One region of the Pseudomonas sp. AC193 genome, then DNA from elsewhere that is predicted to be linked to it. Evidence: predicted binding sites of a transcription regulator. Region 1 holds the regulator's gene; each other region holds the start of a gene.
What was found. The regulator FliA, encoded in region 1, starts transcription of late flagellar genes. The targets are predictions, from matches to a motif close to CTAAAGTTTNNNNNNNNNNNGCCGNTAA.
Positions count from the first base shown of each region.

Region 2: ACZZ0D_RS25240 (methyl-accepting chemotaxis protein) is a predicted target of FliA. The motif match lies at 4,689-4,716, and genes of this name have one in related genera.
Region 3: ACZZ0D_RS01855 (chemotaxis protein CheW) is a predicted target of FliA. The motif match lies at 3,038-3,065, and genes of this name have one in related genera.
Region 4: motA (flagellar motor stator protein MotA) is a predicted target of FliA. The motif match lies at 2,527-2,554, and genes of this name have one in related genera.

Region 1 is NZ_OZ409832.1:3,609,521-3,617,245, reverse strand. Features, by position in the region: gene flhA (flagellar biosynthesis protein FlhA) at 1-461, shown strand, start outside; gene flhF (flagellar biosynthesis protein FlhF) at 473-1,813, shown strand; partial or broken gene fleN (flagellar synthesis regulator FleN) at 1,930-2,759, shown strand; gene fliA (RNA polymerase sigma factor FliA) at 2,756-3,496, shown strand; gene ACZZ0D_RS16280 (chemotaxis response regulator CheY) at 3,663-4,034, shown strand; gene ACZZ0D_RS16275 (protein phosphatase CheZ) at 4,053-4,841, shown strand; gene ACZZ0D_RS16270 (chemotaxis protein CheA) at 4,878-7,112, shown strand; gene ACZZ0D_RS16265 (protein-glutamate methylesterase/protein-glutamine glutaminase) at 7,162-7,725, shown strand, end outside.
Region 2 is NZ_OZ409832.1:5,631,529-5,639,253, reverse strand. Features, by position in the region: gene ACZZ0D_RS25250 (YifB family Mg chelatase-like AAA ATPase) at 1-1,170, shown strand, start outside; gene ACZZ0D_RS25245 (aldose 1-epimerase family protein) at 1,167-2,381, opposite strand; gene ACZZ0D_RS25240 (methyl-accepting chemotaxis protein) at 2,601-4,577, opposite strand; gene ACZZ0D_RS25235 (LysR substrate-binding domain-containing protein) at 4,767-5,687, opposite strand; gene ACZZ0D_RS25230 (NorM family multidrug efflux MATE transporter) at 5,847-7,244, shown strand; gene ACZZ0D_RS25225 (putative bifunctional diguanylate cyclase/phosphodiesterase) at 7,372-7,725, opposite strand, start outside.
Region 3 is NZ_OZ409832.1:382,890-390,614, reverse strand. Features, by position in the region: gene hmpA (NO-inducible flavohemoprotein) at 1-1,080, opposite strand, end outside; gene norR (nitric oxide reductase transcriptional regulator NorR) at 1,245-2,804, shown strand; gene ACZZ0D_RS01855 (chemotaxis protein CheW) at 3,129-4,031, shown strand; gene ACZZ0D_RS01850 (GNAT family N-acetyltransferase) at 4,059-4,520, shown strand; gene ACZZ0D_RS01845 (hypothetical protein) at 4,673-4,999, shown strand; gene ACZZ0D_RS01840 (YkgJ family cysteine cluster protein) at 5,083-5,832, shown strand; gene ACZZ0D_RS01835 (hypothetical protein) at 5,982-6,221, opposite strand; gene ACZZ0D_RS01830 (DUF6124 family protein) at 6,520-6,882, opposite strand.
Region 4 is NZ_OZ409832.1:4,775,722-4,783,446, reverse strand. Features, by position in the region: partial or broken gene asd (archaetidylserine decarboxylase) at 1-42, opposite strand, end outside; gene rhdA (rhodanese-like domain-containing protein) at 60-875, opposite strand; gene ACZZ0D_RS21535 (HDOD domain-containing protein) at 918-2,456, opposite strand; gene motA (flagellar motor stator protein MotA) at 2,623-3,474, shown strand; gene motB (flagellar motor protein MotB) at 3,478-4,530, shown strand; gene ACZZ0D_RS21520 (toll/interleukin-1 receptor domain-containing protein) at 4,639-5,124, opposite strand; gene ACZZ0D_RS21515 (caspase family protein) at 5,124-6,083, opposite strand; gene ACZZ0D_RS21510 (TIR domain-containing protein) at 6,086-6,493, opposite strand; gene rsgA (small ribosomal subunit biogenesis GTPase RsgA) at 6,705-7,725, opposite strand, start outside.

The DNA.
Region 1 (7,725 bases):
ACGTGCCGGTGCGTGACATCCGCAGCATCGCCGAAGCCATCGCCAACAACGCCGCCAAGAGTCAAGATACCGCCGCGCTGGTGGCTGCGGTGCGGGTTGGCGTATCGCGCGCCATCGTCCAAAGCATTGTAGGCACTGAGTCCGAGCTGCCTGTGATCACCCTGGAACCAAGGTTGGAACAGATATTGCTCAATAGTCTGCAGAAGGCAGGACAAGGCTCGGAAGAGGGCGTTCTGCTGGAGCCAAGCATGGCCGAGAAGCTGCAACGTTCGCTCATCGAAGCGGCGCAGCGTCAGGAGATGCAAGGTCAGCCGGTGATCCTGTTGGTAGCAGGCCCGGTGCGCGCGATGCTCTCGCGCTTTGGCCGCCTCGCAGTCCCTGGATTGCACGTGCTGGCCTACCAGGAAATACCGGACAACAAGCAAGTGACAATTGTTGCGACAGTAGGGCCCAACGGCTGAGGTAGTGGTTCATGCAAGTTAAGCGTTTTTTCGCCGCCGATATGCGTCAGGCCATGAAGCTGGTTCGTGATGAGCTGGGCGCTGATGCCGCCATCATTGGCAACCGCCGCATTGCCGGCGGTGTCGAGCTGACGGCTGCGCTCGATTACAAATTGTCGGCGCTGGCGCCACGGGTTCCGAACATGGAACTCGAAGACGAGCTGCGCAAGACCCAGTCGCGCATCGTCACCGCCCAGGCCGAGCTGAGCCTGCGTGGCGAAGCCGATGGCAATAGCAATCGCCAGATCTTTGCCGGCCTGCCACTCACCGCTGGCCTGCCGTTGACCGCCGCTGAACCGCTGACGGAGCCGACCTACGCCGCGCCAGCGCGTCCAGCCCCGGCACCGGCGCAGTCCTCCGGCGGCGTCGATCCACGCGCACTGGATTCGATGCGTTTTGAATTGAACAGCCTGCGCGAGCTGATGGAAGTGCAGCTCGGCACACTGGCCTGGAATCAACTGCAGGGCAGCCGTCCGGCGCAAGCCAATCTGTATCGCCGTCTGCAACGCATCGGTCTGTCTGGCCCGCTGTCGCGTGATCTGCTGTCGATGATCAGCGACATCGAAGAGCCGCGTCAGGCCTGGCGCATGCTGCTCGCGCATCTGGCGCGAATGATTGCCGTGCCGGAAGTCGAGCCGCTGGAAGAGGGTGGTGTGATCGCCATGGTCGGCCCTGCCGGCATGGGCAAGACCACCACGCTGGCGAAACTGGCCGCACGTTATGTGCTGAAATACGGCGCGCAGAATGTCGCGCTGGTGAGCATGGACAGCTTCCGCATCGGCGCGCAGGAACAACTGAAGACCCTGGGCCGCATTCTCAATGTGCCGGTGACCCACGTTGATCCGGGCCAGTCGCTGGTGCAGGCGCTGGATCCATTGCTGCGCAAACGCGTGGTGCTGATCGATACCGCCGGCCTGCAAGCCAGCGATCCGGCCCTGCGCATGCAGCTCGAAAGCCTCGCCGGGCGTGGCATCCGTTCAAAAAATTATCTGGTATTGGCAACCACCAGCCAGAAACAGGTTCTAACCGCCGCTTATCACAGTTACAAGCGTTGCGGGCTCGCCGGGTGCATCCTGACTAAACTGGATGAAACGGCCAGCCTTGGCGAAGTGTTAAGCCTGGCGATCAGTCATGAATTGCCGGTCGCGTACCTGACCGATGGCCCACGGATTCCGGATGATTTGCATCTGCCGCGCCGTCATCAACTGGTCAGCCGCGCCGTCAGCGTGCAAATGCAGGAAGAACCCAGCGAAGAAGCCATGGCTGACATGTTCGCTGATATCTACCACAGCCCCACCAAGCAGGTAGGCTGAGGTATTCATGAACAGTTTTTGTACCTACATCGATGGTCTGCCATGCATTGTTCCGTTTGTGAACGCGCAGCCAGTAATGTGGCCTCCGTCTATGCAAGACAAGGTAAAGAAATAACATGGGCAGCATGCATCCCGTACAGGTGATCGCGGTGACCGGCGGCAAAGGTGGCGTCGGCAAAACTAACGTGTCAGTGAACTTGTCTCTGGCGCTGGCAGAGCTTGGCCGTCGGGTCATGCTGCTGGACGCCGATCTGGGACTGGCGAACGTCGACGTTCTGCTGGGCCTGACACCCAAACGCACTCTGGCCGATGTCATCGAAGGCCGCTGTGAGCTGCGCGACGTACTGTTGCAGGTCCCGGCGGGATCCGCATCGTACCGGCCGCGTCCGGCACGCAGAGCATGGTTCATCTGAGCCCGGCGCAACACGCCGGCCTGATTCAGGCCTTCAGTGACATCGGCGACAATCTCGACGTTCTGGTGATCGACACCGCTGCAGGTATTGGTGACTCGGTAGTCAGTTTCGTTCGCGCAGCGCAGGAAGTGTTGCTGGTGGTCTGCGATGAGCCGACCTCGATCACTGACGCTTACGCACTGATCAAACTGCTCAACCGCGATTACGGCATGAACCGCTTCCGCGTCCTCGCCAACATGGCGCAGAGCCCGCAAGAAGGTCGCAACCTGTTCGCCAAGTTGACCAAGGTCACGGATCGCTTCCTCGACGTCGCCTTACAATACGTCGGCGCCGTGCCTTACGACGAAAGCGTGCGCAAAGCGGTGCAGAAGCAGCGCGCTGTCTATGAAGCCTTCCCGCGTTCCAAGTGCGCGCTGGCGTTCAAGGCCATCGCGCAAAAGGTCGACACCTGGCCGCTGCCCGCCAACCCGCGCGGCCACCTTGAGTTTTTTGTCGAGCGCCTCGTGCAGCAAACGGCAGGGCCCGTGCTATGACCGCTAGCGGTATGAATTACTACAAGAAGTCGGCACGCGACGCTCAGTACGAGCTGATCGAGCGTTACGCGCCGCTGGTCAAACGCATTGCCTATCACTTGCTGGCGCGGTTGCCGGCAAGTGTGCAGGTTGAAGACCTGATCCAGGCCGGGATGATCGGCCTGCTTGAAGTCTCGACCAAATACGACGCCAGTAAAGGCGCCAGTTTCGAAACGTACGCGGGCATTCGAATCCGCGGCGCGATGCTCGACGAAGTGCGCAAAGGGGATTGGGCACCACGCTCGGTTCACCGCAATACCCGGATGGTCAGCGACGCAATTCGCTCAATTGAAGCTAAAACCGGCCGTGATGCTAAAGATCACGAAGTTGCGGCCGAACTCCAATTGAGTCTCGACGATTACTACGGGATTTTGAATGACACCTTGGGCAGTCGCCTGTTCAGTTTCGACGATCTGTTGCAGGACGGCGAACACGAAGGGCTGCACGAGGATGGCGCGAGTGCTCATCTTGAGCCGTCACGCGATCTGGAAGATGAACGCTTCCAGGCGGCGCTGGCGGACGCGATTGCCAATTTGCCGGAGCGTGAGCGACTGGTGTTGGCGCTGTACTACGACGAAGAGCTGAACCTCAAGGAAATCGGTGAAGTCCTTGGCGTCAGTGAATCGCGGGTCAGCCAGTTACACAGCCAGTGCGCGGCCCGTTTGCGGGGGCGTTTGGGGGAGTGGCGAGCGCGCTGAAGGCAGTGTGGGGACACTGCGAACGAGGCTGGTGCGGTGATGAACGGCACCGGTCTTGCTCTGTTGTGCTCCAGACAGTCTTCGAGTGCTGCGCCGATTGATTGAAGTGGCGCGTCCAGGTGCTGGGCGCGTTTAAGACTGCTTGGAGGTCGAATTGAACAAAGACATGAAAATCCTCATCGTTGATGACTTCTCAACGATGCGGCGGATCATCAAGAACCTGCTGCGTGATCTTGGGTTCACCAACACCGTCGAGGCTGACGATGGCACCACTGCCATTCCAGTGCTCAACAGCGGAAGCATCGACTTTCTGGTAACGGACTGGAACATGCCGGGCATGACCGGTATCGACCTGCTGCGTCACGTGCGTGCCGACGAAAAACTCAAGCACCTGCCGGTATTGATGGTGACTGCTGAAGCCAAGCGCGAGCAGATCATCGAAGCCGCTCAGGCCGGTGTGAACGGCTACGTCGTCAAACCTTTCACGGCTCAGGCGCTGAAAGACAAAATCGAGAAGATTTTCGAACGCATCGGCTGATGAACGCGCGGGGGAGCTATGGAGCATAAAGAATTTTCACAGGGCGATTTCGAGTCGACCCTGAAAAAACACGCGGTCGAACTGGTCGAGAGCCTTGAAAAAGGCAAGTTCGGCGACGCTGTGCAACTGATCCATGAGCTCAATCAGACCCGTGACCGCGGCCTGTATCAGGAAGTGGGCAAGCTCACACGCGAACTGCACAGTGCGATCGTCAATTTCCAGATCGATCCGCACATGCCGCAGGCCGAGGAAGTGTCGCAAATCACCGACGCTACCGAACGTCTGGGCTATGTGGTCAAGCTGACGGAAGCTGCGGCCAACCGCACCATGGATCTGGTGGAAAGCGCCACGCCGGTGGTCAATGGTCTGGCTGAAGAAGCCCAGGCTCTGAGCACGGATTGGGGCCGTTTCATGCGCCGCGAAGTCGGGGCTGAAGAGTTCCGCGAACTGGCGCGCCGGGTCGACGGTTTTCTGTCGCGCAGCCACACGGGCAACCGTGCGGTGTCGAGCAATCTCAACGACATTCTGCTGGCCCAGGATTACCAGGACCTCACCGGTCAGGTGATCAAACGCGTGACCCAACTGGTCACCGAAGTCGAAAGCAATTTGCTCAAACTCGTACTCATGGCCAGTCAGGTGGACCGCTTTGCGGGCATCGAACATGACCGCGCCGCGATGCTTGCAGAAAAAGATCCACAAAAACATCTCTCGCAGGGTGAAGGTCCGCAGATTCATGCCGATAAACGAGAAGACGTTGTGTCCGGTCAGGACGATGTGGACGATTTGTTATCCAGCCTTGGATTTTGAGTTTAGGTTTTTAGACCTGTTAGGAGCACCCCATTAATGAGCTTCGGCGCCGATGAAGAGATCCTTCAGGATTTCCTGGTTGAGGCCGGCGAGATTCTTGAGCAACTGTCCGAGCAACTGGTCGAGCTGGAAAGCCGACCGGATGACGCGGATCTGCTCAATGCAATTTTTCGCGGTTTCCACACTGTAAAAGGGGGCGCCGGCTTCCTTCAGCTCAATGAGCTGGTGGAGTGCTGTCACATCGCCGAAAACGTGTTCGACATCCTGCGCAAGGGTGAGCGTCGCGTTGATGCAGAACTGATGGACGTGGTGCTGGAAGCACTGGACGCGGTGAACAGCATGTTCACTGAGGTGCGTGAACGCGCACCGATCACCGCTGCAACGCCTGAGCTGCTGGCAGCGCTGGCACGTCTGGCCGAGCCGCAATCGGCGGATGCCGTCGCGGTCGAAGAAGTCGTTGAAGCGCCGGTCGCGGAAAGCGATTCGGGCGACATCACCGACAACGAATTTGAACAACTGCTGGACTCGCTGAATGCCGTCAAGGCACAAGCCGAAGCCCCGCCAGCGCCGGTGGCCGATAGCGCCGCCAGCGATGAAATCACCGACGCCGAATTCGAGTCGTTGCTGGATCAACTGCACGGCAAAGGCCAGTTCGCGCCGGACGCCGTAGCGGCGACGCCAGCGGCTCCGGTTGCTCCGGCAGCGGGCGACAGCTCGGACATCACCGACGACGAATTTGAAGCGTTGCTCGATCAGTTGCACGGCAAAGGCAACTTCGCCGTCGAAGCGCTGGAGTCGGCGATTGCCTCGGCACCTGCGCCTGCTGCTCCAGCGGCCGCCGCTGCCGGCAGCGACTTGATCAGCGATCACGAATTCGAATCGCTGCTCGACGAATTGCACGGCAAAGGCAAATTCACCGATGTCGGCGCCGCCTCTGCGGGCAGCGCTTCGACGGTGGCCACGCCAGTCGCCAAGGCTCCAGCCGCTGCGGCGCCGAAACCTGTCGCCAAGCCTGAGCCAAAAGCCGAAGCCCCCAAAGCTGCTGCGCCGGCTCCGGCCCGTGCACCGGCAACACCGCCACCGGAAAAACCGGCGAGCGAAGCCGAGACCACCGTGCGCGTCGATACCGCACGTCTCGACGAAATCATGAACATGGTCGGCGAACTGGTACTGGTGCGTAACCGTCTGGTGCGCCTGGGCTTGAACAGCGGCGACGAAGCCATGCAAAAGGCTGTGTCGAACCTCGATGTGGTCACCGCTGACCTGCAAACCGCAGTGATGAAAACGCGGATGCAGCCGATCAAGAAAGTCTTCGGGCGCTTCCCGCGTCTGGTTCGTGACCTGGCCCGTCAGCTGAAAAAAGAGATCAACTTGGAGCTGGTCGGCGAAGAAACCGACCTCGACAAAAACCTCGTCGAGGCCCTGGCCGATCCGCTGGCTCACTTGGTGCGTAACGCGGTCGACCACGGCATCGAGTCGCCGGAAGAACGCGAAGCATCGGGCAAGGCCCGTGGCGGTCGTGTGGTGCTGGCCGCCGAGCAAGAAGGCGATCACATCCTGCTGTCGATTTCCGATGACGGCAAAGGCATGGATCCGAACGTGCTGCGCGCCATCGCGGTAAAACGCGGGGTGATGGACAAGGACGCGGCCGATCGCCTCAGCGATACCGAGTGCTACAACCTGATCTTCGCTCCGGGTTTCTCGACCAAGACCGAGATCTCCGACGTCTCCGGCCGCGGTGTCGGCATGGACGTGGTGAAGACCAAGATTTCCCAGCTCAACGGTTCGATCAACATCTACTCGACCAAGGGCCAGGGCTCGAAGATTGTCATCAAGGTGCCGCTGACGCTGGCGATCATGCCGACGTTGATGGTCATGCTCGGCAATCAGGCGTTCGCGTTCCCGCTGGTCAACGTCAACGAAATTTTCCACCTCGACCTGTCGACCACCAACGTCGTCGACGGCCAGGAAGTGGTGATCGTGCGGGACAAGGCGCTGCCACTGTTCTACCTCAAGCGCTGGCTGGTCAGCTCCGCCGCTCACGAAGAGCAGCGCGAAGGCCATGTGGTGATCCTTTCGGTGGGCACTCAGCGGATCGGCTTCGTCGTCGATCAACTGGTCGGCCAGGAAGAAGTGGTCATCAAGCCATTGGGCAAAATGCTGCAGGGCACTCCGGGCATGTCCGGCGCCACCATCACCGGTGACGGCCGCATCGCGCTGATTCTCGATGTTCCAAGCATGCTCAAGCGTTACGCCGCACGGCGTATTTGAATCCGGGGCGGCGGGGCGATTACGCTCCGCTGCACCTAATGGAGTGTTTATGGCAGTCAAAGTCCTGGTGGTGGACGATTCGGGTTTTTTCCGCCGCCGCGTCTCGGAAATTCTTTCAGCGGATCCGAGCATCCAGGTGGTCGGCACCGCCACCAACGGTAAAGAGGCCATCGATCAGGCACTGGCGCTGAAGCCGGACGTGATCACCATGGACTACGAGATGCCCATGATGGACGGCATCACGGCGGTGCGGCACATCATGCAGCGCTGCCCGACTCCGGTGTTGATGTTCTCCTCGCTGACCCACGAAGGCGCTCGGGTCACCCTCGATGCGCTGGACGCCGGCGCGGTGGATTTTCTGCCGAAGAATTTCGAAGACATCTCGCGCAATCCCGAGAAGGTCAAACAACTGCTGTGCGAAAAGGTGCACAGCATCTCGCGCAGTAATCGTCGTTTCAGTGCTTACAGTGCGCCGGCTCCAGTGGCTGCGCCTGCACCGACGCCTGCTCCGACTGCATCAAGTTTCAGTAGCCACAGCAGCAGCCACAGCACCAGCGCTGCGGTGCGTCCAGCGCCAGTGCATGCTCCGGTTGCAACCCGTGCACCGGCCGCC
Region 2 (7,725 bases), 2.0 Mb from region 1:
GAGTTGGCGCTGTCCGGCGCCGTACGAGCGGTGCGTGGCGTGTTGCCGGCAGCATTGGCGGCGCGCAAGGCGGGTCGTGCGCTGGTGGTGCCGCGAGCGAATGCTGAGGAGGCCTGCCTTGCTTCGGGGTTGAAGGTGTTTGCGGTGGATCATCTGCTGGAGGCGGTGGCGCATTTCAATGGCCATACGCCGGTTGAACCGTATGTCTCGAACGGCCTGATGTACGCCAGCAAACCCTATCCCGATCTCAACGAAGTCCAAGGCCAATCAGCTGCCAAACGTGCGCTGCTGATTGCCGCGGCGGGCGCGCATAACCTGTTGTTCAGCGGCCCGCCGGGGACGGGCAAAACCTTGTTGGCCAGTCGCCTGCCCGGGTTGCTGCCACCACTTGCCGAAAGCGAGGCACTGGAAGTGGCGGCCATTCAATCGGTCGCCAGTTGCGTGCCTCTGACCCACTGGCCGCAGCGGCCGTTTCGCCAGCCGCATCACTCGGCATCCGGCCCGGCACTGGTCGGCGGCAGCTCGAAACCGCAACCTGGTGAAATCACCCTCGCCCACCACGGCGTGCTGTTTCTCGATGAATTGCCGGAGTTTGATCGCAAGGTTCTGGAGGTGCTGCGCGAGCCATTGGAGTCCGGACACATCGTGATTTCCCGAGCCAAGGATCGCGTGCGTTTTCCGGCGCGCTTTCAATTGGTGGCGGCGATGAATCCATGTCCCTGTGGATATCTTGGCGAGCCCAGCGGCAAATGTTCCTGCACCCCGGACATGGTGCAGCGCTATCGCAACAAGCTATCGGGGCCGCTGCTGGATCGAATTGATCTGCACCTGACGGTCGCGCGGGAGGCGACCGCGTTGAATCCGCAGGTAAAACCGGGAGAGGACAGTGCCACCGCCGCTGCCTTGGTCGCCGAGGCGCGGGAACGACAGCAGAAACGTCAGGGCTGCGCCAATGCATTTCTTGATTTGCCGGGGCTGAAGCGGCACTGCGCGTTATCCACAGCCGATGAAAAATGGCTCGAGTCGGCCTGTGAGCGATTAACGCTTTCGCTGCGCTCGGCCCATCGCCTGCTCAAGGTCGCCCGGACACTGGCAGACCTCGAACAAGTCGATGCAATCAAACGCGAACACTTGGCCGAGGCGCTGCAATATCGGCCGGCGACACCTTAATGCTCGGTCAGATCAACCAGCGGCGTCTGCCGCACTTCGGTGTCGCGCCCCGCCTGAATCTCGGTCACACGCTTCAAGGCGTTATCCACAGCACCTTTGTCTGCGAGCAGGCTGTAGCTGATCTGGAACTGTTTGTGTTCCTTCGGTGCGATGGTCGGCACCAGATTCAACGGACGCTGATAGCGGCGGTTGTAAGAAAAACTGGTGCCCGGCTCCAGCCCCGTGACATAGCCCTGCCCTTGGGTATCGGTGTTTTTCCACAGGGAAAACACCGGCAACTGCTGGGTATTGAAGCCAACAGAAACACCAAGGCTGCCCGCCTTGTTATGCAGAACAGTCAGGGTTTCACCTTTGGCGTCGGCATAGGGCACGACGTTGTAGACGGTTTCGTCGTAGTCCTTGGTCGGCGCACGATAAGTCTGCCAGTCAGCCAGATCGCCCTTGGCCTTGTCGTTGAACGGCGAGACCTGTTTTACCGGTGCAGCAAAACGGGCGCCCTGCTCGAGGAACGGCGTGCTGAAATTGCTGTGATACAGCGCCTGGTATTCCTTTGGATAGTCGCCGTTGTTGGTCAGCGTATCGTTAAGTGCAAAGCGCACGCTGCCAGGTTCGGTGACCAGTTCAGTGACGACCGAGAAGTCGACTTTCTTGAAGGCCTGCTCTTTCAGCTCGCCGCGCAGGCTGATGGCGTAGGGTGGCTTTTCGTCGATGTGCAGCGTGACGGTACTGGCCGGGATGTTGGCGGCGCGGCCATGCAAGGTCAGCAGTTCACCGTTGTCCATGCCGGGATGGCCAACCCATTCGTAACCGCAGCGGGCGACCAGCTCGTTGAAACCTTCCAGCCAGCCCAGACCACCGCGCCCGTTGAGCTCGATGAAGGCCGGGTTGACCACGTCCTTGACCGGCGAATCCCAACCCATGCGCACGTTGCCGACAGAGGCCTGCAAGACGTTCATCCCTCGGGTTGGCACCACCGAGAGTTTCATCGTGCCGTTATCGATATCGACGATGCTGACGCCTTCCTGCCGCCCCCCGTGCAAGGTACGCAGGCTGACGGAGAAGGGTTTGTCGGTTTTCACGCCGAGCTGCTCACTGGTGATGCTCCAGTTTTGCGCGGACTTGTTGGTATCGAGGAGGACGTAATCCCAGGCCATGGCGTGGGAAGCAGCAGAGAATGCGCCGAGGGCGACGGCGAGTTTGAGCGGGGTCATGGCAGCAGCCTTTATTGGAGTTGTGCCATTTTTATAGCGCTGCGGAAACGTTTCAGCAAGTGTGAAAGAGCAAGAGCTCGAGTGTTTTATCCAGGATTGGCAGTGAGGCGATCGCGAGCAGGCTCACTCCTACAGGGATCTTCAGTGATCACAAACATTGCGACCAACCAATACACCTGTAGGAGTGAGCCTGCTCGCGATAGCGATTTCAGCCACCCATCAACGAAACCGATCAACCTCGGCACGCAAGTCCGCCGCCAAGCCTTCCAGCTCTTTAGCCGTCACCGCCAGATTCGAAACAACCTCACGCTGCTCACTGTTGGCCAACGCAATGCTCTGCAAATTGCTGCTCAGCAACGTCGCGGTACTGCTCTGCTCCTGAGTCGCCGTGGTAATCGCAGCAAACTGCTGCCCCGCCGAACGGCTCTGCTCATCAATCCGCGCCAGCGCCGAGGCGACATTGGCGTTACGCGACAAGCCTTCCTGCATCAGCACATTGCCCTGCTCCATGGTGCTGATCGCGTTGCCGGTTTCCTGCTGAATGCTGTGGATCATCACCGAGATTTCATCGGTCGCCTGACGGGTACGCGAAGCCAGGCTGCGCACTTCATCCGCCACCACGGCGAAACCGCGACCTTGCTCACCGGCACGCGCCGCTTCAATTGCAGCGTTGAGCGCCAGCAAATTGGTCTGCTCGGCAATCGAGGTGATCACGCCAACGATGCCGCCAATTTCCTGCGAGCGCTGACCGAGCGTGTTGATCACTGTGGCGGTGCTGTTGAGGGCGCCAGCGATTTGCTCCAGAGAGGACGAAGCTTCTTCCATCGAGCTGCGGCCAATCTGCGTCTGCTGGGCGTTTTCCTGTGCCAGACGTTGGGTCGCGCCCATGTTGTCGGCGATGTTCAACGAGGTCGCGCTGAATTCTTCCACCGCGCCGGCCATGCTGGTGATTTCGCCGGACTGTTGCTCCATGCCTTCGTAAGCACCGCCAGACAAACCGGACAGTGCCTGCGCTCGGCTGTTGACCTCCGCGGAGGAACGGCGAATGTGCTCAACCATGGTCGACAGCGCCTGGCTCATCTGGTTGAACGCGCGCGACAACTGACCGATTTCGTCGTTACTCGCTACATCCAGACGCACGCTCAGATCACCGGCGCCCAAGGCTTCGGCCTGTCGCACCAGATCACCCAGCGGTTGCAGTTTCGAACGCAGCAGCCACATCGCCGAACCGACCGCCAGCAACATCGCCAACAGGCTGCCAATCGCCAGTTGCGTGCCGACGCTCCAGGTCACTGCACGAATCTCGGCTTTCGGCATGCTCGCCACCACCGACCACGGGCCGCCGTCGAACGGCACCGCGACACTGTAGAAATCTTCGGACGTGTCGCCCCAGAACTGGCCTTTGCCCGGCGATTTCGCCAGATCCTTGATCAGCGGGATCGCTTGATCCAGCGCCTGCACGCCCGCTGGTGGAACCAGCCATTTGCTTTGCTCATCAAGCAACGCCAGCGAGCCGGTCTGACCGATGCGGAAGCGTTTGAGGTTATCGAACTGAGCATTCTGCGCATCGGTGTAATCGAAACCGACGAACAGCACCGCAATCACTTTGCCGCTGCCATCGCGCACCGGGGTGTATTGGGTCATGTAGGAACGATCAAACAGCAAGGCGCGGCCGACATAACCCTGTCCGGCCATCAACTTCGCGTAGGCCGGATGGGCGTGGTCAAGCAAGGTGCCAATGGCGCGGCTGCCGTCCTGTTTGGTCAGCGAGGTGCTGACGCGGATGAAGTCTTCGCCACTGCGCACGAACAGCGTGGCGACGCCCGCGGTCATCTGCTTGAACTCGTCGACTTCCTTGAAGTTGTTGTTCAGCACTTCGCTGCCCAGATGCAGGCCCGGAGTCTGGGTGCCGGCAACACTCACTGGCTCGTCCGGATGAAGGCTCAACCCGCTGCTGAAGCGCTTCTCGAACAACCCGCTGAGGCGCTGGGTGCTTTCACGCAACGTGCCGTGGAAGGTGCTCAGTTGGTCGGCCAGCAGTCGCGCCTCACTGGCCAGATGTTCTTCACGGGTGGCGAGGTTGGCGGTATCCAGCGAACGCAACGCGAACACCGTACTGCCACTGATGACGACCGCCAGAATCACAGCAAGGGCAAGGCCCAGCTGCGAGGCAATCCGAGCGCGAGGTTGAGACATGAACAGCTCCTGGCCGAGCCACCGGATCCTCCTTGATCGCAGCTGATGCTCGGAATAATTCTAATAATGGGGGTGAAGCATGGAGACCGGCACGACGGTTCCACTTGCTCATAGTCGGCGGTAATTCCGAATACTTGAGCGCTGTGCGAGGGTATGGCACGGGGCCGGCATTGTGGCGGCTCGAACGTTTCAGCTCAAGCGCGCAACGGCCGGCAGTTCCATGGCGCGGACTTCGCCTTGAAGAAAATCGCTGAGGCGGCGCAAACGCTCACCTCCTGGACGGGTTTTTGGCCACACCAGGTAATAATCCAGGCCACTGGCAACGGCGGTCGGCCACGGCAGACTGAGGCGTCCTTGCGCGACATCTTCGGCGACCATCAACAAATCGCCCATTGATACCCCATAGCCACGCGCCGCCGCGATCATGCCAAGCTCCAGCGTGTCGAACACTTGCCCACCCTTGAGCGAGACCTGATCGGACAAGCCCATGTGCTCCAGCCAACTGCGCCAGTCGCGGCGATCCGGGGTCGGGTGGAGCAATTCGGTGTTTGCCAGTCGATCAAGATCCCACGGTTGATCGTTGAGCAGATTCGGCGCGCCGACCGGGATCAGTTCTTCGGGAAACAACAAACTCGCTTCCCAGTCCGGCGGAAAATGGCCGTCGCTGAGCAACACGGCGCAATCAAACGGCTCATCATTGAAGTCCACCGAATCGACATCCATCCACGCACTGGTCAGTTGCACCTCGTTGCCCGGCTGCAGGTGGCGGAAGCGACTCAGGCGCGCCAGCAACCAGCGCATGGTCAGGGTCGACGGGGCTTTCATGCGCAGGATGTCGTCCTCGGCGCGCAAGGTATTGCAGGCGCGCTCCAGCGCCGTGAAACCTTCGCGAATCCCCGGCAACAGCAGCCGCGCCGCTTCAGTCAGTTGCAGATTGCGACCGCTGCGGTGAAACAAGCGGCAGGCAAAATGCTCTTCCAGCGTACGAATATGCCGACTCACCGCGCTCTGGGTGATCGACAGTTCTTCCGCCGCGCGGGTGAACGAGCTATGTCGCGCCGCCGCTTCAAATGCGCGCAGGGCATACAACGGAGGAAGTCGACGGGCCATGCACAAAGCTCCAGTGGCGGGATGCAGCGAAATGAGCGGAATCTATTCAGGATGAGTTTTAGTCATGCCACCCATCCTTTTTATCCCTTTGTGCAATGCCTGCCAAGCGCCGAGAATCGACGGTCTCCTGTTACCTCTGAAAATTGAGTGGTGATACCCATGCAACATCCTGTGCGTACTGAACTCTGGGCCATTCTGCGGCTGGCAGGGCCGTTGATCGCTTCACAGTTGGCGCACATGTTGATGGTGCTGACCGACACTTTGATGATGGCGCGCCTCAGTCCCGAAGCGCTGGCCGGCGGCGGTCTGGGCGCGGCGACTTATTCGTTTGTGTCGATTTTTTGCATCGGTGTGATTGCCGCAGTCGGCACCTTGGTAGCGATTCGCAAAGGTGCGGGCGACATCATTGGCGCGGCCCGTCTGACCCAGGCCGGATTGTGGCTGGCGTGGCTGATGGCGCTGGGCGCCGGTTTGCTGCTGTGGAACCTGAAACCGGTGTTGCTGCTGTTCGGCCAGACCGAAACCAACGTCAACGCCGCCGGGCAATTCCTGATCGCCCTGCCCTTCGCCCTGCCCGGCTACCTGAGCTTTATGGCCCTGCGCGGTTTCACCAGTGCAATTGGTCGGGCGACACCGGTGATGGTCATCAGTCTGGCCGGCACCGTGGCCAACTTCCTGCTCAATTACGCGCTGATCACCGGCATGTTCGGTCTGCCGAAAATGGGCCTGATGGGCATCGGCCTGGTCACGGCGATTGTCGCCAACTGCATGGCGCTGGGGTTGGCCTGGCACATTCGTCGGCACCCGGCGTATGACGCTTATCCGCTGCGCGCAGGGTTATCGCGGCCGAATCGACAGTACCTGAAAGAGCTCTGGCGCCTCGGTCTGCCGATCGGTGGCACCTACGCGGTGGAAGTCGGTTTGTTCGCCTTCGCAGCACTGTGCATGGGCACCATGGGCAGCACGCAATTGGGCGCGCATCAGATCGCCCTGCAGATTGTTTCGGTGGCGTTCATGGTGCCGGCGGGGATGTCTTATGCGATCACCATGCGCATCGGCCAACATTACGGCGCCGGGCAATTGCTCGATGCACGGATGTCAGGCCGGGTCGGGATTGTCTTTGGTGCGGTGGTGATGCTCGGGTTTGCGATGGTGTTCTGGTTCTTGCCGAATCAATTGGTCGGGTTATTCCTTGATCACAACGATCCGGCGTTTGCCGAAGTGATTCGTTTGGCGGTGAGCCTGCTGGCCGTGGCGGCATGGTTCGAGCTGTTCGACGGCACGCAGACGATTGCCATGGGCTGTATTCGCGGGCTCAAGGATGCGAAGACCACGTTCCTGGTCGGGCTCGGCTGTTATTGGCTGATTGGCGCGCCAGCGGCGTGGTGGATGGCATTCCACTTGAACTGGGGGCCGACGGGCGTCTGGTGGGGATTGGCGCTGGGGTTGGCGTGCGCGGCGGTGAGTCTGACGTTGGCGTTTGAGTGGAAGATGAAGCGGATGATTCGGCTGGAGCCTGTGTCTTTACGGCAATACGCCGTCGCACAACCGGAGTGAGGATCCCCTGTGGGAGCGGGCTTGCTCGCGAAAGCGGTGGGTCAGTCGATATGTGCATTGACTGACACGGCGCCTTCGCGAGCAAGCCCGCTCCCACAGGGATTTGTGCCTGACCCGAAGACTTGGGTCAGCTCACGATTTCGAGGGCAGGCTGTTGGCTTGAGCCAAACGTCAGGTATTCAACCAGCTCTGCCAACGGCAACGGCCGGCTGATCAGATAACCCTGCACCTGATCGCAACCAAACCCGCGCAGCAATTCCAGTTGTTCCGGCGTCTCAACCCCTTCCGCCACCACTTCCAGATGCAGGTTGTGCGCAAGGTTGATCATCGCGTGCACCAGTTTGCGGTTCTCTTCGCGCTGTTCCATGCCACCGACAAAACTCTTGTCGATCTTCAGCAAAGTGATCGGCAAGCTGTTGAGGTGCACGAACGACGAGAACCCGGTGCCAAAGTCATCCAGCGAGAAACGCACACCGAGGCG
Region 3 (7,725 bases), 3.2 Mb from region 1:
CGGCCCAAGGAAGTAAGCATCGACATCACGCTGTTCCGGCAACCACTCGCCCAATTGCTCCAGGCTCAACATGCCGACCTTGTCCGCCGCCGGGCTAACGCCATCGTCTTCGGCGTAGCAGTAGAAACGCTTGAGCTGCGGATGACGCGCCGCCAAGCCATCGACCCAGTCGCGGAACGCATGCACGCCGCCATTGCGCGCGCAGTGGATAAAGTGCACCGGACGCTCGGTTTCCAGCGCCGCTTCGAGCATCGCCAATGTTGGCGTAATACCCACACCGCCACTGATCAGCACCAGCGGTTTATCGCTGGCCGTCAGGGTGAACTCGCCCGATGGCGGGAACAGCTGAATGCTCGCGCCGACGTGCAGTTGATCGTGCAAGTGATTCGACGCACGGCCACCCGGTTCACGTTTCACGCTGATGCGGTACTGACCTTTGTTGGCCAGCGCCGACAGCGAGTAGTTGCGGCGGATTTCTTCGCCATCGAGGATCAACTTCATGCCGATATACTGACCCGGCTCAGCCGCCAGAATCGCGCCTTTGTCGGCAGGTTCGAAGTAGAACGAGATAATTTCCGCGCTCTCTTCAACCTTGGCCGCGACGATGAAGTCGCGCGCCCCACGCCAGCCGCCTACTGCGTGTTCTTTCTCGTCGTAGATGGCTGTTTCTGCACCGATCAGAATGTCGGCCAGTTGACCGTACGCCGCGCCCCACGCGCTCATCACTTCCGGGGTGGCGATTTCGTCACCGAGCACTTCAGAGATCGCCCGCAGCAGGCAGGTACCGACAATCGGGTAGTGCTCCGGCAGAATCTGCAGGGCCACATGCTTGTTGATGATCTTCGCCACCAGATCGCCCAACTGATCAAGCTGATCAATGTGGCGGGCGTACATCAAAACCCCGTTGGCCAGAGCACGCGGTTGATCGCCGCTGGCTTGGTGCGCCTGATTAAACAGAGGGCGTACTTCCGGATATTCAGAGAGCATCATGCGATAGAAGTGCGTGATCAGCGCTTCCCCGCCACTTTCCAGCAGAGGCACGGTGGATTTGACGATGGCACGATCCTGGACGCTAAGCATAAGAGTGACTCCTGAGCTTCTTGAAAAAGTTATCTGAGTCATATCAGTTTCCGTGCCAACTTTTTAATCCCTATAAATCAATGGCTTGAGAAATACGTAGTCATAACGACTCAAAGGGTTTTATAGTCATCGCGACTACATCTTGTCTTTTTGACTACAAGACCATGACTGCCAAATCTCTGCTTACCGCTCTACTGCCATTAGTCTCCGACCTGTCTCGCGAACTGCCCGAGGGCGAGCGTTATCGACGCTTGCTCGAAGCCATGCGCGCCCTGCTGCCGTGCGATGCCGCCGCGTTGTTGCGCCTCGACGGTGAATCGCTGGTGCCGCTGGCAGTCGATGGTTTGAGTACCGACACCCTTGGCCGCCGTTTTAAGGTCAGCGAGCACCCGCGCTTCGAAATCCTTCTGGCCGGTGCCGGGCCAACGCGTTTCGCCGCCGACAGCGACTTGCCCGATCCTTATGACGGTTTGGTCGATGGGCTCGACGAACATCTGGAAGTCCACGACTGTCTCGGCTGCCCGCTGTTTGTCGATGAAAAACTCTGGGGGCTGATCACCCTCGACGCGCTCGATCCGGAGCGTTTCGAGCCGATTGAACTGGATGCTCTGCAAGCGTTTGCCAGTCTGGCCTCGGCCACGGTCAACGCGGCCGAGTGCATCGAACGACTGGCGATTCGCGCGGAGGACGAGCATCAGCGCGCCGAGGTGTACCGCCAAGCCAGCGGTCAGCAAAACCGCGAAATGATCGGCCAGAGCAAAGCGCTCAAACGCTTGGTGGAGGAGATCAACCTGGTCGGCGGCAGCGATCTGACTGTGCTGATCACTGGCGAAACCGGAGTCGGCAAAGAGCTGGTGGCGCAAGCGATCCACGCCGCCTCCCCGCGCGCCGAGAAACCGATCATCAGCCTCAACTGCGCCGCACTGCCGGACACCTTGGTGGAAAGCGAATTGTTCGGCCATGTCCGCGGCGCGTTCACCGGCGCCACCAGCGACCGTCGTGGCAAGTTTGAACTGGCCAATGGCGGCACGCTGTTTCTCGATGAAGTGGGTGAACTGTCGCTGACGGTGCAGGCCAAGTTGCTGCGGGTGTTGCAGAGCGGGCAGTTGCAGCGTTTGGGCTCGGATAAAGAGCATCAAGTCGACGTGCGTTTGATCGCCGCGACCAACCGCGATTTGGCCGAGGAAGTACGCAGCGGTCGCTATCGTGCCGACTTCTATCACCGTATGAGTGTGTACCCGCTGCGTGTGCCGGCGCTGCATGATCGTGGGCGGGATGTGTTGTTGCTCAGCGGTTTCTTTCTGGAGCAGAACCGTTCGCGCATGGGCCTTAATAGCCTGCGTCTGAACAGCGATGCGCAGGAAGCGCTGCTCGCTTATACCTGGCCCGGCAACGTGCGCGAGCTGGAGCATTTGATTGGGCGCAGTGCGTTGAAGGCGTTGGGTAACTGCAAGGTGCGGCCGAAGATTTTGAGTTTGAGTGCAGCGGATCTGGATTTGCCGCGTGAGGTTGTGGATAACTCTGCCGCCGCGGCTGCCGATGTTGTCGCGACGGCGCCGTTGATTAACGGTGATTTGCGCAGTGCGACTGAGGAGTATCAGCGGCGGTTGATCAGTGCGGCACTGGAGCGGAATCAGGATAACTGGGCGAGCGCGGCGCGGGAATTGGGGCTGGATCGGGCGAATCTTGGGCGGATGGCTAAGCGGTTGGGGATGAAGAGCTAAAGGCAGACCCTCACCCCAGCCCTCTCCCGGAGGGAGAGGGAGCCGACCGAGATGTCTTGCATCATCCATCGACCTGAAACATTGAGTCGATTGTGGATTCAGCAGAGCACGTTCAGGTCGGCGGAATTCTACAATATCCCCCAATCGGCCCCCTCTCCCTCTGGGAGAGGGCTGGGGTGAGGGGCTCTGATCTGACCGCAGACTCTGAATCCAACCCCCACCCGACAACTGACCTAAAGCCCCACCCCTTAACGCCGATAACCCGGCATCAATAGTTCTTGGCGATCCACCCTCGCCCACCACCTTTTTCCACAGAAGGTTTATATGTCTTCCACCAAAGCCCGCGCAGATTCACTTTCGCTTCTGCTGTTTACCTTGCGCAGCGGCAAGCTGATGGCGATCAACCTGCTGAAAGTCAGTGAAATCATCCCCTGCCCGCCACTGACCAAACTCCCGGAATCACATCCGCACGTCAAAGGCATCGCCACGCTGCGCGGTAATTCGCTGTCGGTGATCGACCTCAGCCGCGCGATCGGCGAACGACCGCTGGAAGACCCGGACGGCGGCTGCCTGATTGTCACCGACGTCAGCCGTTCCAAGCAGGGCCTGCACGTGCAAGCCGTGAGCAAAATCGTCCACTGCCTGACCACCGACATCAAACCCCCACCGTTCGGCTCCGGCGGCCCGCGCGCTTACATCACCGGCGTGACCTCGGTGGACGGCACGCTGGTGCAGGTGCTCGACATCGAAAAAGTCATCCACAGCATCGCCCCGGCGCAGATCGAAATGGCGCCGACCGACCTGACCATGGAAGACGCCGAAGTCCTCGGTAACGCACGGATTCTGGTGGTCGACGACAGCCAGGTCGCGCTGCAACAATCGGTGCACACCCTGCGTAACCTCGGCCTGCAATGCCACACCGCGCGCAGCGCCAAGGAAGCCATCGACTGCCTGCTCGACCTGCAAGGCACGGCGCAGCAGATCAACCTGATCGTCTCCGACATCGAAATGTCCGAAATGGACGGCTACGCCTTCACCCGCACCCTGCGCGAAACCCCGGACTTCGCCCACCTCTACGTGCTGCTGCACACCTCGCTCGACAGCGCGATGAACAGCGAAAAAGCGCGGCTGGCGGGTGCGAATGCGGTGTTGACCAAATTCTCCTCGCCGGAACTGACCCAGCGTTTGATCGAAGCGGCCAAGCACGTCGCTGCGCACGGGCAGTGAGTGTTGAGCGAGACGTATTGTTTTCTGATGCGGCGCGACTTGGCTGAAGTCGTGCCGGATGTGCAATGGCCCTCAGGCATCGACATTTCCGTATACCGCGCAGAACTGGCGCCAGCGGTGCATCACCTGATGCAACTCGGTTACCGCGAGGGCGGTGGCCGGGTGCCGATGCTCGATGAATGGCAGCAACGCTTTGAGCGCGATCCGGAATACGACCCGACCTTGTGCTTTATTGCCTGCGATGGCGAAGGGGTTGTCGGTGTGGCGCAGTGCTGGACGAGTGCCTATATCAAGAATCTGGTGGTGCACCCTCGGGCGCAGGGCCGAGGATTGGGCCGGGCGTTGCTGGTGAATGCGTTCAAGGTGTTTCAGCAACGGCGCGAAGGGTTTGTTGATTTGAAGGTGCTGGAAGACAACCTGCGGGCGCAGCGCTTGTATGAAAGTGTCGGGATGTATGTAGTCCGCCGGGAATTGGTGCCCGACCTGTAAAGTCAAAAGATCGCAGCCTTCGGCAGCTCCTACAGATGTTCGCGATCCCCTGTAGGAGCTGCCGAAGGCTGCGATCTTTTGACGATAACCTAAGCAACAAAACTGCAGAGGCAGACTCCAAGCTTGGCCACCCACACCAAGGACGCCCAATCATGAAAGCCCTCACCCTCAGCCTCCTCTGCCTCACCGCCCTAGCCTCCCAGGCCCAAGCCTCAAGCCCCGACGCCTGGGCCGCCTACGATAAAACCGTCCTCGCCAGCTGCACCAAAGCCAGCGGTCTCAAAACCCCAAAACCCGTGGGCAGCCCCGCGCAATTCGATGACCGCGTCGGCTACACCGCCGTGCTGCTGCAAGGCACCTACCCGCAAAAACACATGAAAGGCCAGCAAGGCACCGAGCTGTGCCTCTACAACAAACAGTCGAAAACCGCGTTCGTCACCGAGTGGGACTCGATCCGCCCGCCCGCCAAAACCCAGTGAGTGGCGCACAACTTGCTTCGATTCAGGTCAGCGCGGTGGTTTTCCGTCACCGTTTAATGCCCTGAATCGCGACTGGCCGTTCAATGAATACAACGTTTTCCTGCGTAGGCTGCGGCAAATGCTGCACCGACCACCACGTCCCCCTGACCCTGGCCGAAGCCCGCATGTGGGCGGCGGACGGTGGTCAAGTGATCGTGTTGGTCGAGGCCTTTCTCGGCAACGGACTCGGCTTGCCAACGCAGCAACGCGAGCACGCCGAACGTCGCTCGGCGGTGGTACGCAGCGGCGCGACCGCTGCGCACGTGGCAATCACCTTCGCCGCGTACAACGTCGGGCCTTGCCGGAATCTTGACGAAGACAAGCTCTGCCGCATCTACGAGCGCCGACCATTGGTGTGCCGCATTTATCCGGCGGAAATCAACCCGCATATCCCGCTCAATCCCTCCGCCAAAGATTGCCCGCCAGAGTCTTGGGAACAAGGGCCGGCGTTGATTGTTGGCGGTGAGTTGGTGGATCAGGAACTGGTCGAATTGATTCAGCGCTCACGCCAGGCGGATCGTGATGACATTCGGCTCAAGGATGCCATTTGCGCGACGTTGGGGATTCGTACCACGGCGTTGAAGGGCGACGGCTTTACCGCGTATCTGCCGAACATGAGCGCGTTCGCGTCGGTGATTGATCAAGTGATCGAACAACCGCTGAACAAGGCGCAGAGTGAATGGTTGTTTCATGTGTCCGGGGAGGACATTGCCGGGCAAGTGCTGGCGGCCGGGGCTCAGGTGGTGACAGAGCCGGCGCAGACGTATGCGTTTATTTCGTTGCGGGCGGCTTGATGCGGGAGTTGCGCTGGGGCTGATGGCGCCTTCGCGAGCAAGCCCGCTCCCACAGGGTTTTGTGCCGTACACAAATGATGTGAACACCCGAGAAACCTGTGGGAGCTGGCTTGCCAGCGAAGAGGCCCGCCCGATCAAGCAAATCTGACTCAGCGCTTACCCATCGACCGACGCGTACCCGGCGGGGCCATGCCCGGGGTTTTGGTGTGGCCGTTCTTGGCGCCGTTCTTGTACCACGGCTGATTCGAGTCCTTGCCAGCCGCCAATTCGCCGGGCTTGAACGGGAACTTGAACGCCGGGATCGCAGGCTTGGTTTCGCTGACGTCGGTCAGATCGGCCGGGACATCGCTGATAGCGTCGTCAACCGGCGGTTGGGTCGGGGAAGTCATGAAAGCTCCGGAAAGCAAAAAGTCGGGCCCGAACAGTGAGCCGCGAAGGCGCGCAGTATACCTGTGCGCCATGGCTCGGCACCTGAAGATTTGCAGTGCGCGCCGAACGGCTTGCAGAGCAGTCAGTCCCTTTTTGGGACTGATCGGTCCCTTTTGGGACTGCTTAACAACGCTGACCGGTAGAGATGTGTTGCCCGATCCGACGTCTTCGCGAGCAGGCTCGCTCCCACAGGTCGGACGCCTTTCAAGGTGGGAGCGAGCTTGCTCGCGAAGAACGATGACGCGGTATCAGGACGAGTTACATTTGCGGATCAACCCGATCCAGTGCCCGGTTTACCGCCAATTCGGCAAGCATGACGATCTGCTGGATAGCCAACGCCGTGCTGCGTTGCGGGCGGCTGAGCTGATCGGCGAAATCGCCGGCCATCACGTTGGCCGAGGCCAGGGATTCGCAGGCGTGAGCGAGCAGGCTTTCAGTGTCGATGTTCGGGTGGACGAGGAACATCGTGCTCGGCAGGCGCGGTTTTATCGGGTCGGGGCTGAGGTAGAAATCGAGGGCGCGTTTGATGGCTTCGCGGTTTTTGATCTGGTCGTCGGCGCGGATGGCGTCTTCGAGGGGGGTTGTTGTTTCGAAGGGGGGATCGGGTACGGGCTTAGTCATGGAATCGGTTCTCACTGATCGGAGCCAACCAATTGCCGTTTCTCACGCGACGTATTGGGTGGCAGCTATGTGCAGGGTGAGAAACCGGGTAAGAACCACCACTTCCGGCCGAACCGAAGTTCGCCCGCACACAGCCGCCATAGAAATGCAGGCAGCAATGAACTGGCGGCAATTATGACGATACTGCAGGTGGAATAATACTTAGCCCGGGTTCTCACACCCGATCGCCGAGTTTTCGGCGACAAGCCAAGACTAGAGAGCGCGCGTCCGACGGACAACCTGAAAACCTTGTGGGAAGGTTCCGTTGAAATTACACAAAACTAAACAGCCAAAAAGCAAACCCTCACCCTAGCCCTCTCCCAGAGGGAGAGGGGACTGATCGAGGTGTGTGGGCGAGGTACGCCGACGTGCAATACCGAGTCGAACACACATTCTGAAAAGCCCAAAAATCGGCCCCCTCTCCCTCGGGAGAGGGCTGGGGTGAGGGGCAGCAACAACACAAATCAAAAGCCAGCCACGCCCCGCTCTTCACCACTCAATAGGCCGAGTGTCAGCTCGCCTGCTCTTGATCTTGATCCACGGGCGACGTCGGAAGGCTGAGTGGAGGGATTGATCCGGGGGTGGGAGCGCAGCGACCGTTTGGCGCAGCCAAACACAGCGAGAGGAGGTGCAGCGAAGCAAACCGTAGGCGCTGCCCCCCGGATCGATCCCGGAGCGAAGGAACCCCGAGCCCCAGCGAGCGGGCCGCACGTAGGAGCAAGCGTTTTTGGTTACTTTTGAGGCGTTTGTCAAAAGTGACCCGCCGTAAGGGCGGAACCGTAATCAGCAACACCCGCAACAACG
Region 4 (7,725 bases), 1.2 Mb from region 1:
AGGCAGCAGGTACTGACTGAGGATAAACAGACGCTCTTTCATTAGTTGTCCTTAAAACCTTAAATCTCGACTGGCGTGTCAGGGTGGTTGCCCCATTCGCCCCAGGAACCGGCGTAGCCTTTTACCCGCGGATAACCGAGGGATTTGGCCACCAGATAAGTGAAGCCCGACCGGTGATGGGTCTGGCAGTGGGTAATGATTTCTTTGTCCTTGGTGATCCCGAGGTCTTCGAGGATCTGCGGCATGTCGCTGCGAATGCGCAACTGACGCGCCTTGTCCATGCCCGCCGTCCATTCGAAATTGACCGCGCCGGGAATGTGCCCGGCCTTGGCGGCCAGCACTTTCTCGCCGGAGTATTCCAGCGGCCCGCGCGCATCCCAGATTGCCAGATCGGCAGCCCCGAGACGGCTTTGCAGGTATTCACGGGTCGCGGTCGGTTCGTCGTGCAGGGTCAACGGCAGTGGGCCGCCGACGGCTGCCGGCACCTGAATCGACATCGGCATGCCATCCGCCAGCCACGCCGGCAAACCACCGTCTATATAGTGGTATTTGTGGTGACCGATCACGTCGAGCAACCAGATGAAGCGTCCGGCCCAGCCGCCGCCCTCATCGTCGTAAACCACGTAGACCGCGTCCTTGCGATGGCCCAACTCGCCGAACAATGCTTCCAGATCGGCTTTGGCCGGCAGCAAACCCGGCGCCGGCGGCTGGCCGAGCTGGGTACGCTTGGGGTCGACAAAGCGCGCGCCGGGGAGATGTCCCTCGGTGTAGCGGGCGGCACTGGTCAGATCCACCAGAATCAGCTCTTCAGACTCAAGCCGAGGCAGCAGGTCGCTCGGTTCGATGACGAGCGGCAAGCCAGAGAAGTCAGACATGCGAGGTCTCCAGAGCACAAAGGGGAGGATTGTAGCGCAGCCTCATCGGCCACGGCTGCTAAAGCTGTACAGGGCTTTTTCGATGCACTGCGCGGTTTTGCCAAAGGCCTGCACGGTGATGTCGGCAAACGGCCCGCCGCCCTGATCGGCGACAACGATCATGATCACCCGGCCATTGTTGACCAATGAGCGCAGGAACAAATGCTCACCGCGAAACAACGTGCGCAGGCCCGGCGGCAGCAGGGCGGAGAACTGCGCGTTGTTGTCCGGGTTGATCCGCACCTGCGCTTGTTGCGCGAGCAAACGTTGCAGCACGCTGCTCTGGCTGACGACAAAATTCAGCGCTGCCGCTTCTTTCGGCAGGCCGAAGGTTTGATTCACGCGCAGATTGGATTGTGTGCGGTCAGCCATCAGGATCATCACCCGACGCATGCCGCTGGCCACCAGCGCATCGCGGGCGGCGACGGTCAGGCTCATGGCATTGGTGAAGCGGCTCGGCTCAGCCAGCAGTTCGGCGCATTGCTTACGCCACTGGCCCAGGTCTTCAGAGGTCGGCGCGGCGGCGGGCAGCATGCCGGCCGGCAAGCGACGGGTGCCCCACGGCCACAACAGCGAAACGGCCGGGTGCCACAAATCAGGCATCGCATGTTGCCGGGCACTGTTCGCGGCTTGTTGGTGCAACTGTTGCTGCACCTCGTCCATGGAAATCTGCAGATACAGGCTGGTCAGGTATTGCCAGCGCTCACTGTGCGGACTGTCCCAAGCCTGTTGCGCCGACAGCGCCAGACCGTTGGCAAGCAGCACGGTGTTGGCCGGTTGGTTGAGCCAGCGGCGCAAAGTCGGGTCATCGTCGAGGCGATTTTGCTGGCGCAGCGGGTGTTCGCTGTCGCGGGCGATGCGCAGCACTTTGACCAGTTCACGCTGTTCGCTGAGCAGCAATTTATAGCCTTGCTGCACCCAGATCGGCAGGTGCCAGACCGCAACCAGCGCTTCCGCGATCCGCAGCAGGCGCACGCCGAACAATTGCTTTTCGACGGTGCGTGCCGACTCGCCCTTGTGGATAACCCGCAGCTCCCACTCTTCGAGCAACTGTGGATAAGTCAGCGCCAGTGGCCACAGTGGCGACAGAAACAACAGGCTGCCCCAATGAATGTCCTGCCACAGCCGCGCCAGGCGACTGGCGAAAAAGCCATTGGCCTGTTGCGTCGCGTGCTGGCTGATCATCTGCAATTGGCGCAGGGCCTTGGGAATTTGCATCTGCGGTTGGGCCGGCAGGCGCGCGAGCAACTCTTCGGTGCGGGCGAGGCCGAGACGATTGATCGCCACTTCAAGATTTTCCGCCGGCGTGCCCATGTTGCCGTGGGTGTGACGATTGGCCTCACGGATGATGCTCAAGGCCAGCGCCGGGCTGTCCTGCATCAAATCGGCGATGTCGCGCAGCGAGCTGCGGTTATCGCGGATCGCGCGACAGACTTTGTCGTGTGCCTCTTGCGGCACCGGCAGGCGAACGCTGTCGAGCAGCTTGACCCAGCCTTCGAGGGTGGTCGGTTTTGCGTGTGGGACGTTCGTTTCATTAGCCATGTCTGGACGGGATCTTCATCTGCTTTAGACGCGCCCGGCATGGGCTAAATTGGCTTTTCGCCTGAACTGGCTATAGTCTGGCGCAGTTTTGCCGATAAGTAGAAGAAGAGATTTTTTAACTTCCGAATATGACCTTGAACCCGACTTAAATAAGTACTTTCTACCTATGGCTAAAATTATCGGCATCATCGTCGTATTCGCGAGCGTGCTCGGCGGATACGTGCTTTCCCACGGCAAAATTGCCGCCCTGATCCAGCCTTTCGAGGTGTTGATTATCGGTGGCGCGGCACTCGGTGCGTTCCTGCAGGCCAACCCCGGCTACATGACGATGCACGTGCTCAAGAAATCCCTGAGCATGTTCAGTTCGCGCTTCACCCACACGTTCTATCTGGAAGTGCTGGGTCTGATCTACGAGATCCTCAACAAGAGCCGCCGCGAAGGCATGATGGCCATCGAGGGCGACATCGAAGACGCCGCCGCGAGTCCGATCTTCGCCAAGTACCCGGCCGTGCTCAAAGACGAACGCATGACCGCGTTCATCTGCGATTACCTGCGCATCATGTCGTCCGGCAACATGGCTCCGCACGAGCTGGAAGGCTTGTTCGACATGGAGCTTTACAGCCTTAAAGAAGACCTCGAACATCCATCCCACGCGGTGAACGGCATCGCCGATGCCATGCCGGGTTTCGGTATCGTCGCGGCGGTACTCGGTATCGTAGTGACCATGGCCTCGCTGGGTGAAGGCGATCAGAAATCCATCGGTCTGCACGTCGGTGCGGCACTGGTCGGTACCTTCTTCGGTATTCTCGCGGCGTACGGTTTCTTCGGCCCGCTGGCGCATTCGCTGGCCCACGATGCCAAAGAAGAGCTGAACGTTTACGAAGCCATCAAAGCCTCGCTGGTGGCTTCGGCTTCCGGCATGCCGCCGTCGCTGGCGGTCGAGTTCGGCCGCAAAGTGCTGTACCCGGCGCACCGTCCAAGCTTCGCCGAGCTGGAACAAGCGGTTCGCGGTCGCTAAGTCATGGAAAATAATCAGCCGATTATCATCAAGCGCGTCAAGCGCATAGCCGGTGGGCATCACGGCGGGGCGTGGAAAATCGCCTTCGCCGACTTTGCGACGGCGATGATGGCGTTCTTCCTCGTGCTGTGGCTGCTGTCCACCGCCACACCCGAGCAGAAGATCGCCATCGCCGGTTACTTCAAAGACCCGGTCGGCTTCTCCGAAAGCGGCACGCCGTACATCATCGACTTGGGCGGCACGCCGACCCTGGCACCGGAAAATACCCTCAACCCTGAGGTGAAATCCCAGCCGCAACCAGACAAGGTCACCGTCGACACCGAACAGGTAGAAGGCATGGCCGAGCAGGTCGAGAAAGAACGTCTGGAACTGCTCCTGCAAGAACTGCAGAACAAGGTCGACGAGAACCCGCAGCTGCAGAAATTCAAGGATCAGATCCTCTTCGAGATCACCCCGAATGGTTTGCGCATCCAGATCATGGACGCCGAAAACCGGCCGATGTTTGACTCCGGTTCCGCACGTCTGAAGCCGTACTTCGAAGACATCTTGCTGGCGATGGCCGATACCATCAAAGCGGTGCCGAACAAAATCAGCATCAGCGGCCACACCGACGCCAAGCCGTACACTGGCACCGGCGATTTCGGAAACTGGGAGCTGTCGGCCAACCGCGCCAACGCTGCACGTCGTGCACTGGTGGCGGGTAGCTATCCGGATGCGCAAGTGGCGCGAGTGGTCGGTTATGCCTCGTCGGCGTTGTTCGACCGGGAAAATCCGTTCAACCCGGTCAACCGCCGCATCGACATCGTCGTCCTGACCAAAAAGGCCCAGGAAGCGATCGAGGGTGCGCAAGGTGCGGACGCAGCGAAACCAGTCGATGAAAGCCACAACGGCGCCACCCCGGCAGCGCCGGTTGATCCGAATGCTCTGCCGGCGGATCAGCAACCGGTGCCGCCGCATGAGTTGCGTGAACGGCTGAACTTGTTTGATGACGCCGCGCCGAAGCCGGCGGAACCGGGGAGTGCGGCGCCAGCGCCGGCTCCTGCGCCGAAGCAGTAAGAGACGAAAAAGCCGACAGAGATGTCGGCTTTTTTGTGGTTGTCGGTTTCATTTTGCAGATCATTTTCGTAACGCCACGAAAATGATTGGGAGGCGGTCAGTGAGATCTCAAAACCCCCGCCGAATCCTGCCCTTTAACTGATCATGAAACTGCTCAGCATTCCTCTTGTAAGTCCCCTTCATCGACTCACTCATCGAATCCAGCATCACCGAGCGCTTGTTCGTCACTTCCTCACGATAAGCATCAATAAAGAAATCCAGATCTTTATCCGTACTCAATTTCGGCCATTTATCCAGATACAGCGGCAGCTCCGCCGGCCCGGTCTTGAACGAGCAGATCCGTCGGTTGCTGATGGTCGCCTCGCCAATCTCGAACGGCACCCACCACGACGAAGCCGTCCGCTCCGAGACCACCGCCAGCAAGTGCGTGCACTCGGTGATGTTGCGGGTGATGACGCCGGTGATGTCGTCGGTGGTCTGTGATTCCGGATCGAGCACATCCAGGTAGGTCTTGATGTTCGCCTGTTTCAGGCGACTGTTGATCGCCATGGCCTGCATACGATCCATGTGGCGGTAGCTGATAAACACAGGCATCAGAAGTGTCCTTTGATTGCGAGTTCGCGGTAGTAGGCGCCGAGCGCGGTGAGGCGGCAGCCGGTGGAGTGGAGGGCGGCGTAGTACATGTGCTCGGCGTCGACCGGTTCGATCAGGCTGTGGCGATTGCACTTCTGCAGTTGCGCGAAGACCTCGCCGTGTTCCGGATTGAAGCTGGCTTCGGTCGGTTCGTAGCTGGGGTCGAGCGGGTAGGTCGATTCGGCTTCGGCAAACCATTCGGGCAATTTGCGCAGGATCTCTTTGGGGATCAGCGGCGAGACTTCGCGCAGGGAAATGAACTGCGACACATTGGTCTTGAACACCGGGCGTTGTTCCCAAGCGTCGAGCGCGTTATCGACAAAGGAATAGAGGCTGCCGGGCGTGATCTTGCCGAGAATGTTCGCCGCGCCACCGTGCAAAGCCTGCAGCAGTAAACCGGTAAACACGCCGTGTTGCGCGCCTTCCATGGCCGGTTCTTCCTTTTTGCACGCGGTCAGAATGGTCATGCCTTCGCCGACCACACTGCTCTCGCTGCGCAAGGCACGGACCTCGCCGGCGGCGCCGCTTTGGCAGCAATCGAGGATGATCACTTTGTTCTTGATGCGTGTGGCTTTGCTCGCCCAGTTGAGGATGTCGCTGATGCGGATGCCGTCCTTGGCGTTGCGATAATCCTGGGGCAGCAACATGCCTTCGTCATTGTCGGTGTCGAAGCCGCCATGCCCGGCGAAATACAGCAGGGCGACATTGCAGTCGCCGGAAAACAGCTCGCGGATCTGGTCTTCGAGCATCTCCCGGCCCAGGTAATCCTCAGCCGACGTCAGCACGACATTCTTGAAGTTGGGGTCGCCTTCGGCGTCGGTTTTCAGCACCGAGGCCATGGCCATGGCGTCATTGCTGCAACCGCTCAGGCGCGAAATATGCGTGTAGTCGTTGATGCCGATAAACAGTCCTTTGCGCATGATCAGGCCGCCGTGTGCAGGCGGATCGCGCCGACGATGCTGTTGGTGTTCCACGCGCATTCGGCGTGTGCGGCGTTACGCACCACCGTGGAAATGCGCTCGGCGCCGAAAGGTTTCACTGCGATGATCACCTTGCCCATGCGCTTGGCGATCTCGATTTCCTTGTTGATCCACTTGCTGTAGGTCGAATACATGCCGGCCATGATCAGCACCGCCGAGCACGGACGAATCTTGTTTTCGATGGCTTCTTCGAGCTGTTTGTCAGTCTGCGCGCCCATGATCGGGTTGTGCGGCGGCACCGAAAAATTCTTGTAGGTGAAGTCGGGGTGGGCACTGAGCAGGCGCACCAGATTGTCGTGGGCGTGGGAGTAGTTCCACGAGTGGCTGATGAACAAATGGTAGGTTTGCATGGGGGTTCCTCTGGGGCGCGAACGTGCGACGAGGAACTCAATGTAGGCTCATGAAGCGTGCCCACAAGGCTTGGGCGAAGAAAGAGAAATGTCCTGCAAGCAGGCGTGCAAAAGTCCTACAGAAAAGCCTGATGTTTAAAAAAGAGAGGGGAGAGTCAGGGGAAAACCGACATCCGGCAGCCCTTGGGGAAAGGGCTGCCGGAACGACTGTTTAATAGCCGTTTTCGGGCAGGCTGGCGATGATCGAGCGGTAGCTGTTCATGCGCTGTTGCTGAACGCGGCCGTCTTCCAGTGCCTTGAGCAACGCACAACCCGGTTCGCGGTCGTGCTTGCAGTCGCGGAAACGGCAAGTGCCGAGCAGGTCGTCGAACTCGATGAAACCGGCTTCAACGTCGGCGCGGCTGACGTGGCCGAGGCCGAATTCACGGATACCCGGGGAGTCGATCAGCTCACCGCCGCCGGGGAAGTGGAACAGGCGCGCGGTGGTCGTCGTGTGCGTGCCCTGACCGGACAACTCGGACAGCGGCCCGACGCGGGTTTCGACTTCAGGCAGCAAGCTGTTGACCAGCGACGACTTGCCGACACCGGACTGACCGACGAACACGCTGATGCGTCCGTCGAGCTGCTTTTGCAGCTGTTCCATGCCGTCACCGTGGTGCGCCGACACTTCCAGCACCGGATAACCCAGCGTGCGGTACACCGCCAGCAGCGCATTGAGCGCCGGTGCGTTGTGCTCGTCGATCAGGTCGAATTTGTTCAGCAGCAGCAACGGGCGGATGCCGGCGTGTTCGGCGGCGACCAGATAGCGGTCGATCAGGTTGGCATGCGGCTCGGGCAGCGGGGCGAAGACGATGACGATCATGTCGACGTTGGCCGCGACCGGCTTCAACTGGCCTCGGCTGTCCGGACGGCAGAGTTCGGTGGTACGCGGCAGTTGCGCGACGATCACACCGATGCCCTGATTGCCGGCACGCCAGACAACCGTGTCGCCGGTCACCAGCGCAGGCAGGTTGGCGCGCAAGTGGCAGCGGAAAACCTGGCCAGCCTGTTCGCCGTCAATGGCCTCGACTTCGACTTGCACGCCGAAGTGAGCGATCACCAGGCCGGTCTGTTCCGGGCCCAGGTCGCCGCCCTCCAGGGCTTCGACAGCCGAGGACTCGCGTTTGGCGGCGCGTGCGGCGCGTTCGCCCTGAATCTTTTCGATGCGCCAGTTTTGACGACGATTGAGTTGG